Regions from separate parts of the Paenibacillus sp. SAF-068 genome, predicted to be linked through region 1. Evidence: predicted binding sites of a transcription regulator. Region 1 holds the regulator's gene; each other region holds the start of a gene.
What was found. The regulator Rex, encoded in region 1, represses fermentation and respiration genes when NADH is low (regulators of the CRP and FNR family bind a similar motif). The targets are predictions, from matches to a motif close to TTGTGAAATATTTCACAA.
Positions count from the first base shown of each region.

Region 1 (3,209 bases):
TATCCACTTCTTTTTTTTCTTCAAAAGCCGAACTTCCTTTCCCTAAGATGCTCTGACCTGCAATTATCGAGCAAGCAGACCATCAAATGCCAATTGAGACTCACGCAAAATGCGCTCTTCATCCAGCGTCAGACATTCGCCATGTTTCACCACTTGTTTCCCATCGACCCATACGTGCTCCACATCTTTGGCAGAAGCCGAGTAGATTGTATGCGAGATCAGGTCTGTATGCGGGTAGAAATGTGCCTGTTCAATATCCAGGGCGATAAAATCAGCCTTCATGCCAACCCGGAGTGCTCCGGTATTGTTCAAGAAGATGGATTTAGCACCATATGACGTTCCGAGTAGTAATGCTTCGCCTGCTGGCACAGCTGTCGGGTCACCCGACACACCTTTGTGGATCAATGCAGCCAGTCTCATTTCTTCGAACATATCCAGGTTGTTGTTGCTTGCCGGTCCGTCTGTTCCGAGTGACACGGTAACTCCTGCTTTCAGCAACGCAGGTACCCGTGCAACACCGGAGGCCAGTTTCAGGTTACTTCCCGGGTTATGGGATACTGCCACATCGTGACGGGCCAAAATCTCAATCTCTTCGTCATTCAGATGTACCGCATGTGCAACCAGAGATGGACGGGAGAAAAAGCCCAATTTCTCCAGATGTGCGACAGGACGCAATCCGTAGTCTGTGACGTTCTGTTCGACTTCACGAAGCGTTTCCGACATATGGGTATGCAGGGGAAGGTTCAGGTCGTTGGCGACCTGTACAAGCTTCTCTATGTAGTCTGGAGGGCATGTATATGGTGCATGTGGCGAGATTACGGTTGTAATGCGACCATCTGCCTGTCCATTCCACTCGCGTGCAAACGCAGCCGACTCCTCCAGCTTCCGCAATTGCTCCTCTTCCGAGCAGAGTCCGATTACTCCACGTGCCAGTGCTGCTCTAACGCCGGATTGTTCCACCACTTTGGCAACTTGATCCATGTGATCATACATATCCAGGAACGCTGTAGTTCCGCCTTTCAACATTTCAAGCACGGATAGCGAAGTTCCCCAGTATACGTCTTCTGAAGTCATTTTCGCTTCCATCGGCCACATTTTTTCCTGCAACCATACTTGCAACGCAAGATCATCTCCGTGCCCTCTAAGCAATGACATCGCTGCATGACCATGCGTATTGATCAGACCCGGCAGGAAGAACAACCCTTTTCCATCCACTTTGGTACAATTTTCGTCTCCATCCGGCAATGTCTCACCAATATGCACAATCTTGTCATTCTCGACAACCATGTATCCTTGAACCACGTTCCAGGTTGTGCCTTCATTCACGGCAAATTTGCCGTTGTGGATTACCCATCTATTTGTCGTCATCTTGCTCTTCGTCCTTTCCAGTCTCCAAGTAATAGGCCAAACTTAGCAGATCCGTTGTAAAGTCAGCATGATGAATGCGGATGTGCGGCGGTGTTTTTAGAATGGTTGGTGCAAAATTAAGGATCGCTTCGATTCCGGATTCAATCAGCTGATCGGCTACGTTTTGAGCTTCCGTATCCGGAACGGTAATAATTCCGATGCGGATGTTATCTGCTTTAACCGCTTCCGTTAATTCATTCATTGGTTTTACTTTTAAACTGTTGATCTGACTACCAATCTTCGGTCCATATGCATCGAATACTGCAACAATCTTCATGTTATCTTTCAGATATGCGTTGTAGTTGGACAAGGCTTGTCCGAGGTTACCCGCACCTACCAAAGCTACATTGATTTGCTGATCAATTTTGAGTATGTGACGAATTTTCTCGATCAAATAGGAAACATCATACCCGATCCCTTTACGACCAAAATCACCGAAATAAGCCAGGTCTTTTCGAATTTGGGCCGGATTCAGATCCAGCCGCTGTCCAAGCTCTTGAGAAGAAACAGTAGCCACCTCACGCTGATGCAACTCACTCAAATAGCGCAAGTATACAGGCAGACGTCGTACCACCGCTTCCGAAATTTTATCCGATTTCATTCTTGCTCCCCCTTACCAAGCCTACGATAAAATAATAGATGAAAAGTTGAGCATTCTGTATAAACACAGAGATAGACGTGATATTTCATACAGAATGCTCTTTGTAATTTAGGTTATAAGTTCTTACGTGCAATTGCTTATCGGATACGGAAATATCTAATAAAGTTTAACGCCAATCGATAGTGTCACGCAATGATACAGCGAATAAATAACCACTACTCCTGTTCATTAGCAGGTGCTTCTAACCACTCGGTAATTCGTGGAACCATCTGCTCCGTGAGCATATGCTCCATTTTTGGACCAGGTAATGAATATAAAAAGAATTTACCATAGTACGCTTCAATCACCCGAGTATCATAAACAATGACAATGCCTCTGTCCTTTGCTGTACGCACCAATCTGCCAAATCCTTGCTTGAAACGAATGACCGCTTGCGGCACGGACAGTTTCATGAACGGATTCTTCTTCTGTTCCTGAAGCAACTCACTCTTGGCTTCCACCAACGGATGATTCGGCGGCTGGAAAGGCAATCTCACAATAGCGAGACAGGTTAGAGCTTCTCCCGGGATATCCACACCTTCCCAGAAGCTGCTTGTGCCCAGAAGTACCGTAGCTTTGGCCTCCTGGAACCTGCGAGTCAACTTGGAGCGGCTACCACTGTCTACGCCTTGGCCCAACAATGAGATGTCGTTACCGGACAGTGCCTCCTTCAGCGGGTCATAGACCTGTCGCAGCATCTTGTATGAGGTAAACAGAACCATCATGCGTCCACGCGTGGCAATTGCGGTCTCTGCGAGTGACTGCACCAGCATATTGACAAAGTGCGCATCACCCACACTGCCCTTCACACTTGGGAAATCACGCGGAATCACCAGAAGTGCCTGATCGCGATAGTTGAACGGTGATGGCAGCATCGACGTTAAGAGGCGATTATTCTCAGAGGCTTCTTGCAAGCCAAGCTGCTCAATCATGAACTGGAATGACTTATCTACAGAGAGCGTAGCTGATGTAAGCACAACGCTTTTCTTTTTATCAAAAAATAGATCTTTAAGTTGTGCACTGACATCTACAGGTACGGCATACAATTGAAGCGATTTACTGCGGAACTGGCCGCTGGCTTCCATCCAGTACACCGTTTTGGCATCATCCATACGCATGAAGAAACGTAGATTATCCTTCAATGTGGTCAGATCTTTCAGCA
Region 1 is NZ_JBQCJX010000001.1:3,056,068-3,059,276, forward strand. Features, by position in the region: gene ACTHPG_RS13165 (DUF5590 domain-containing protein) at 1-24, opposite strand, end outside; gene ACTHPG_RS13170 (amidohydrolase) at 64-1,368, opposite strand; gene ACTHPG_RS13175 (redox-sensing transcriptional repressor Rex) at 1,355-2,008, opposite strand; gene dinG (ATP-dependent DNA helicase DinG) at 2,224-3,209, opposite strand, start outside.

Region 2 (3,209 bases), on a different contig from region 1:
ACATGAATGCAAGAGGGGACTTTAACTGTATATCTCCATATGACCTACAGGGATCGCGGAAGCCATTGCATAGCATAAACCGACTCCAATCCGGGGACAATGAAATCAATACAGTGAAGGGAAGAAAGGCGTAAATACAAGGAAGGACCTCCTTCGACAAACTTTTTTTGCTCTACCTATTGCAATGTGAAAAAGATCACATTATAATGAGTGTATAAAGTGAAATAAATCACATACACAGTTTCGAACAAGAAGTGAAATATTTCACAACCATAATAACGTTATATTCAAACTCATTTATATATTTCGAGGAGGAACTTTTAATGAAAATCGCAGTTATCGGATGTACACACGCAGGGACCGCAGCCATCGTAAATACCGCCAAATTGTACCCGGACGCTACCATCACGGTGTATGAGCGCAATGACAATATCTCCTTCCTATCTTGCGGCATTGCGCTTTATGTAGGTGGGGTTGTGAAAGACCCTGACGGCTTGTTCTATTCTTCACCTAATCAACTGGCAGATCTCGGTGTAGTGACCAAGATGCTTCACGAAGTGACAGCAGTCGATGCCAAGGGCCATACCCTTCGGGCTAAAAACCTGCAAACCGGGGAAGAATTTGAAGATACGTTTGACAAACTGATTGTGACAACCGGTTCATGGCCTGTCGTTCCGAAGCTTGAAGGCATTGAGATGGACAACATTCTGCTGTGCAAAAACTACAATCATTCCAACACGATTATCGAAAAAGCTAAAGATGCGAAACGCGTTACCGTTGTAGGTGCAGGATATATCGGCGTAGAACTGGTTGAGGCGTTCCAGATGAACGGCAAGGAAGTTACTCTGATTGACAGTGTGGATCGGATTCTGAATAAATATTTGGATCCTGAGTTCACAGATGCGATTGAAGATACGCTGACTGGACGCGGCATCAAGCTGGCTCTCGGTCAAACGGTACAGAAGTTTACTGGAGAGAATGGTAAAGTGACCAAGGTAATCACGTCCAAAGGGGAATTCGAAACCGATCTGGTTATTCTCTGCATTGGTTTCCGTCCAAATACCGAACTGCTCAAAGGCCAAGTGGATATGCTGCCAAACGGCGCAATCATCGTGGATAAATATATGCAAACGAGTCAAAAAGACGTCTTCGCTGCGGGTGACAGCTGTGCTATTCATTACAACCCGACAGGCAAAGCATCTTACATTCCACTGGCAACCAACGCCGTGCGGATGGGTACACTCGTAGCCCGTAACCTGGTTCGTCCTACGACACCGTATATGGGTACACAAGGAACATCGGGTATCAAAATATATGAGCAAAATATTGCGGGTACGGGGATGACGGAAACGTCTGCTGCTGATGAAGGTCTGATTGTTGAATCTGTCGTACTGGAAGACAGCTACCGTCCGGAGTTCATGCCAACGGCTGAGAAACTGTTGCTCAAAGTAGTATATGAGCAGGCTACTCGTCGGATCGTCGGAGCACAGGTGATGTCACAGGTTGATCTGACCCAATCGATTAATACGATCTCGGTCTGCATCCAAAACAACATGACCGTAGATGAACTGGCCTTCATCGACTTCTTCTTCCAGCCACATTACAACAAACCATGGAACTTCCTGAACACGGCAGGTCTGCAAGCACTGCCACCGGTAGAAGTAAAAGCACCAGCAATGGTGTAAGGAAGCCAAAAAATACCCAAAGACTGGCGATCATATCGCCAGTCTTTTTTTGATATTTATGATGAAGTTACATATTAGCATGCCCAGTATCTTTTGCTGTGATAGTCATTGGATGACAAGCATGAATAACGACTTTTATACATAACATTGTGATAATTTGCACAAAGTTTTGCATAGGACCAAGATACAATTAGGATATGGCATTCGACGCGTAACCAAAGAATTTCCCAATGATTTTATTGCAATGATGAATGAACAATGAAGGAGAGGATGAACGATATGGCAGCGAAAACACCTCTTGAGGTTGCACAATATACGGCGCAAACAGGCATGAAAAAGGCGCAATATCCGGTGTCTTCAGTCTTGGTACTCAGTTTTCTGGCAGGGGCATTTATTGCGTTGGGTTTTCTACTGGACATCCGGGTGATTGCATCTGTTCCGGCAGAGTGGGGGAGCTTGGTTAATCTGATTGGTGCAGCTGTGTTCCCGGTGGGACTAATTATGGTGCTCATCGGTGGCGGTGAATTGCTGACAGGCAATATGATGGCTGTTCCGCTCGCTACGATCGCGCGCAAGCTGTCGGTAGGCAGCATGGTGAAAAATCTATCATTAGTAACGATAGGTAATTTTCTTGGAGCAATCTTTGTCGCGTACGCGTTTGGACATGTGCTTGGTCTGACTGGAGAGGGCGTGTATTTGGCTAAAGTAGTGGATATGGCCGGACACAAGCTGCATGACGGCTTCTTACAAGCCTTTATCTCCGGCATCGGCTGTAACTGGCTGGTCGCGCTGGCTGTGTGGCTATCTTATGCATCGGATACGATGAGTGGCAAGGTACTGGGCATTTGGTTTCCAACGATGGCGTTTGTGGCCATTGGATTCCAGCACGTTGTGGCCAATATGTTCCTCATTCCGGCTGCAATTTTCGAAGGACATTATTCGTGGGGACAATATGTGATGAATTTCATTCCGGTGTGGCTCGGCAATCTGACTGGAGGCGCTCTGTTTGTAGCTGCAGCCTATTGGGTGGTGTACCTGCGCCAAGCTGAGCCAAAAGTGAAACCAGAGGTAGTAACGTCGATCGAACCTGTGGAGGCGGAGGGTAGAGTGATGTTGAGCAAGCAGGCGTAGCGGAGTATGGCACTACAATGCATGACACGAAACACATATATCATATACACATAGAAGTGAAGACGATTCTAACTTTGCTCGGTTCATGGCAAATATGCTGTGATGGAGCAGGTCGGAATCTTTTTTTTGTGTCCTTTATTGGAGTTTTAAAGCAAAATAAATTCGCCATGACAAGGTTCGGGGGAACGAAACCTGTTCATGGCGAATTTCGGGAGTGGTCCATGATATGGCATGAGGAGGAAGTGGGGAAACACTAGCCTAATGCCTTATTTTTAATTTACCCCTGTATTCTGAAATTGAATCAAATGGCAAAACATTTTCTTGAAAATATTTTGAAGGTGCTATAGCGGCGAATATGAAGCAAAAACATACTGTTCTCTTTACGTGATAACC
Region 2 is NZ_JBQCJX010000003.1:587,888-591,096, forward strand. Features, by position in the region: gene ACTHPG_RS20300 (FAD-dependent oxidoreductase) at 324-1,685, shown strand; gene ACTHPG_RS20305 (formate/nitrite transporter family protein) at 1,965-2,816, shown strand.
Region 2: a site for Rex is predicted at 1,833-1,850, ahead of ACTHPG_RS20305 (formate/nitrite transporter family protein). Genes of this name have one in related genera too.

Region 3 (3,209 bases), on a different contig from region 1:
CCGGCGACTGGCATCATCCTGAATATCGACTGCATGCACAAGTGCCAGTGCCTCTTCCACGCGACCTGTCTCCTGATAAATGCGGAATTGCCAATGTCTCGCGGTTTCTCCGCCAAGTTCGTCCAGGATGCGCAGCGCAGTTCCATAATCATCGTTAATACGCAGTAATTCCGCTCGTACAAGCTGATCTTCTCCTGCCTCAAGCCAGCGACATAGCTGTTCATAATGATGTCGTTCCTGTTCGTCGGATGCACTAATCCCGTACACCAGCAGAGCGTCCTCTAACTTGCCGGCCCGGGCATGAATGGCAGACAGGAAGCGATAATGGGAGACGACACAATCACTGCGACCATTCAAGACTGCATGGGTGAAGGCCTCTTGCAACGAATGGATGGCCCGAGAATCTTCAAGCAAGTACTCATAGGCTGCCAGCAAAAAGGATATGGTCTCATGTGCCCCAGCTTTGGCTCGAAGCTGGCGATAGAAGTCGGCACGCACACTGCATTGAAGCAGGGTGACGCTATCGGGCGTACCTGACAGGATCTGCCGCAGCGCATGCAGGAAGAACAGCTCGTAGTCCCGGAGAGGGACTTCAAGATTATCCTTTTGCACCGTACCCGCAGGTGAAGGGTCTTCCCCTCCTAACCAGATGGCGCGTACGCCTTGGAATAACAGCTTCATATATCGTGTTTCGGAGAATGTACCTACCAGATCAGCGATACCGACCAGTTTGGAAATGCTGCTCTCCCATAGCGGAGATTCTGCTTCGTTTCCAGCAGGCTCGGGGAGCAAGACGATACATAGATCAGGTTCCATCGAGGCCGCTGTCATCAGCCAATAGGGATGGGTAACGACCGCGACGGTGCGGGGCTCCAGCAACAGCTCCTCGGCTTCAGGTAGGGAGATCACGTTGATAACCGCAGGTACATCCTCTGTTTGCTTCAGGCTGCTGACATAGTAGACCTCTCCCTCGATGGACAGCAGTGCAACAATATCCGGGTAGGGAAAGGATGACCATCCTCCTTTGCGCGGGAATAGCACATATCGGACAGGGGGCTGGGCCGTATGCGCCATATCGGGGCTGGCTTCGGAGTTTTCACCGGGTAACGGCGCAGTTCTTTCCATGAATCGTTCACCTCACCTTGACTGTAATATGGAGCACCATTCTCGCAACATGTGCATCATGCTTTCACTTCATATGTAAAGCCCTCACGGCACTTCGCATGATATGCCTGAGACTAACATATGGGCATTCCGTCCCAAACATGAGTATCTTCCATCAATACATGAAGTTGGCAAGCCATTATAGAACTTCCCTCCGCTCCAATCCTCCATTTTCGGCTTCATTCCACGTTCCCGGTACTGAAAAAAAGATGTTTGAATTCGCACTACAATAGGCTGATTTTTATATTTTATGTGACCAGGATCACTTTTTTTTGCTCTAAACACGTAGATTGTGATAATTCTCACATGTATAAAATAGGTAATCTGGCACAATACGTTCATCAACGTATTTGGCGGACAGACAGCGAAGGTGCAGCTTCAATGCTAAATACGCATACTGCAAAGTGAACAGAAAGAAGGGGTAACGGTATGGATCCGATTATGTTATCGCGTATCCAATATGCACTTACAACGATTTTCCATTTCTTCTTTGTCCCGCTATCCATCGGTCTTGTGCTGTTGGTTGCAATCATGGAGACGTTGTACGTTGTTAAGGGTAAGGAAATCTACAAAACGATGGCCAAGTTCTGGGGCAAGCTGTTCCTGATTAACTTTGCCGTCGGGGTTGTCACAGGTATTCTGCAAGAATTCCAGTTCGGCATGAACTGGTCCGAGTACTCTCGGTTTGTGGGGGACGTGTTCGGTGCACCGCTGGCTGTTGAAGCGTTACTCGCGTTTTTTATGGAGTCTACATTTATCGGGTTGTGGATATTCGGCTGGGATCGTTTGTCCAAAAAAGTGCATCTGGCCTGCATTTGGCTGGTGTTTGTCGGCACATTCCTGTCCGCACTGTGGATTCTGGCTGCCAATTCATTTATGCAGCATCCCGTCGGGTTTGAGATCAACAACGGCCGAGCCGAGATGAATGATTTCTTCGCACTGATCACGAATGGTCAGCTTCTCGTCGAGTTCCCGCATACGATTTTTGGGGCATTGATGACAGGGGCTTTCGTCGTCACCGGAATCAGTGCTTACAAATTGATGAAGAAGCAGGATGTGGAGATTTTCCGCAAATCATTTAATATTGCGATCATCATTGGACTCGTTTCTTCATTAGGTGTGGCTTTCTCGGGACACTTTCAGGCGCAATATCTGGTAGAGACACAGCCGATGAAGATGGCAGCCAGTGAAGGCACATGGACGACAACGGAAGATCCGGCACCATGGACGGTGGTCGCTTTTATTGATCCGGATAAACAGGAGAATACCGGTGAGATCAAAGTCCCCGGACTGCTCAGTTACCTGTCCTACAGTAAATTCTCCGGCAGTGTCAAAGGCATGAAGGAGCTTCAGGCCGAGTATGAACAGACGTATGGACCGGGGGACTATATTCCGCCAGTACGGACAACGTTCTGGAGTTTCCGCATCATGATTGCAGCGGGTGGTCTGATGATTGTCCTGGCGTTATACGGAACGTTCCTGGCCATGCGCAAGAAGCTGGAGGTCGCTGGAAAGTGGTTTATGCGTCTGATGGTATTTGCCATATCCTTGCCGTTTATTGCCAATACATCAGGTTGGATCATGACTGAGGTTGGAAGGCAGCCATGGACGGTATTTGGCTATATGACCACTGAAGCCGGGGTCTCGCCGAACGTATCCGCAGGAATGATTTTGTTCTCAACCATCGCTTTTACCGCCGCGTATACGGTTCTCGGAATCGTGATGGTATACCTGTTCGTACGTGAGATCAAGGCTGGGCCATTTGCGGTCGATAAGCCGGAAGATCACGATGAATCGGCCGATCCGTTCGGCGTGGATGGAGGTTATTCCGTTGTCACTAAGTGAGTTGTGGTTTTTGCTGATTGCCGTATTGTTTGTCGGTTTCTTCTTTTTGGAAGGTTTTGATTTTGGTGTGGGGATGTCCACAGGTATTATTGCCAAAACAGACCGTGAACGCCGGACCCTGATCAACTCGATCGGTCCGTTCTGGGATGGCAACGAAGTATGGCTGATTACCGCAGGGGGCGCGATGTTTGCAGCCTTCC
Region 3 is NZ_JBQCJX010000003.1:436,596-439,804, forward strand. Features, by position in the region: gene ACTHPG_RS19675 (tetratricopeptide repeat protein) at 1-1,125, opposite strand, end outside; gene ACTHPG_RS19680 (cytochrome ubiquinol oxidase subunit I) at 1,594-3,009, shown strand; gene cydB (cytochrome d ubiquinol oxidase subunit II) at 2,954-3,209, shown strand, end outside.
Region 3: a site for Rex is predicted at 1,455-1,472, ahead of ACTHPG_RS19680 (cytochrome ubiquinol oxidase subunit I). Genes of this name have one in related genera too.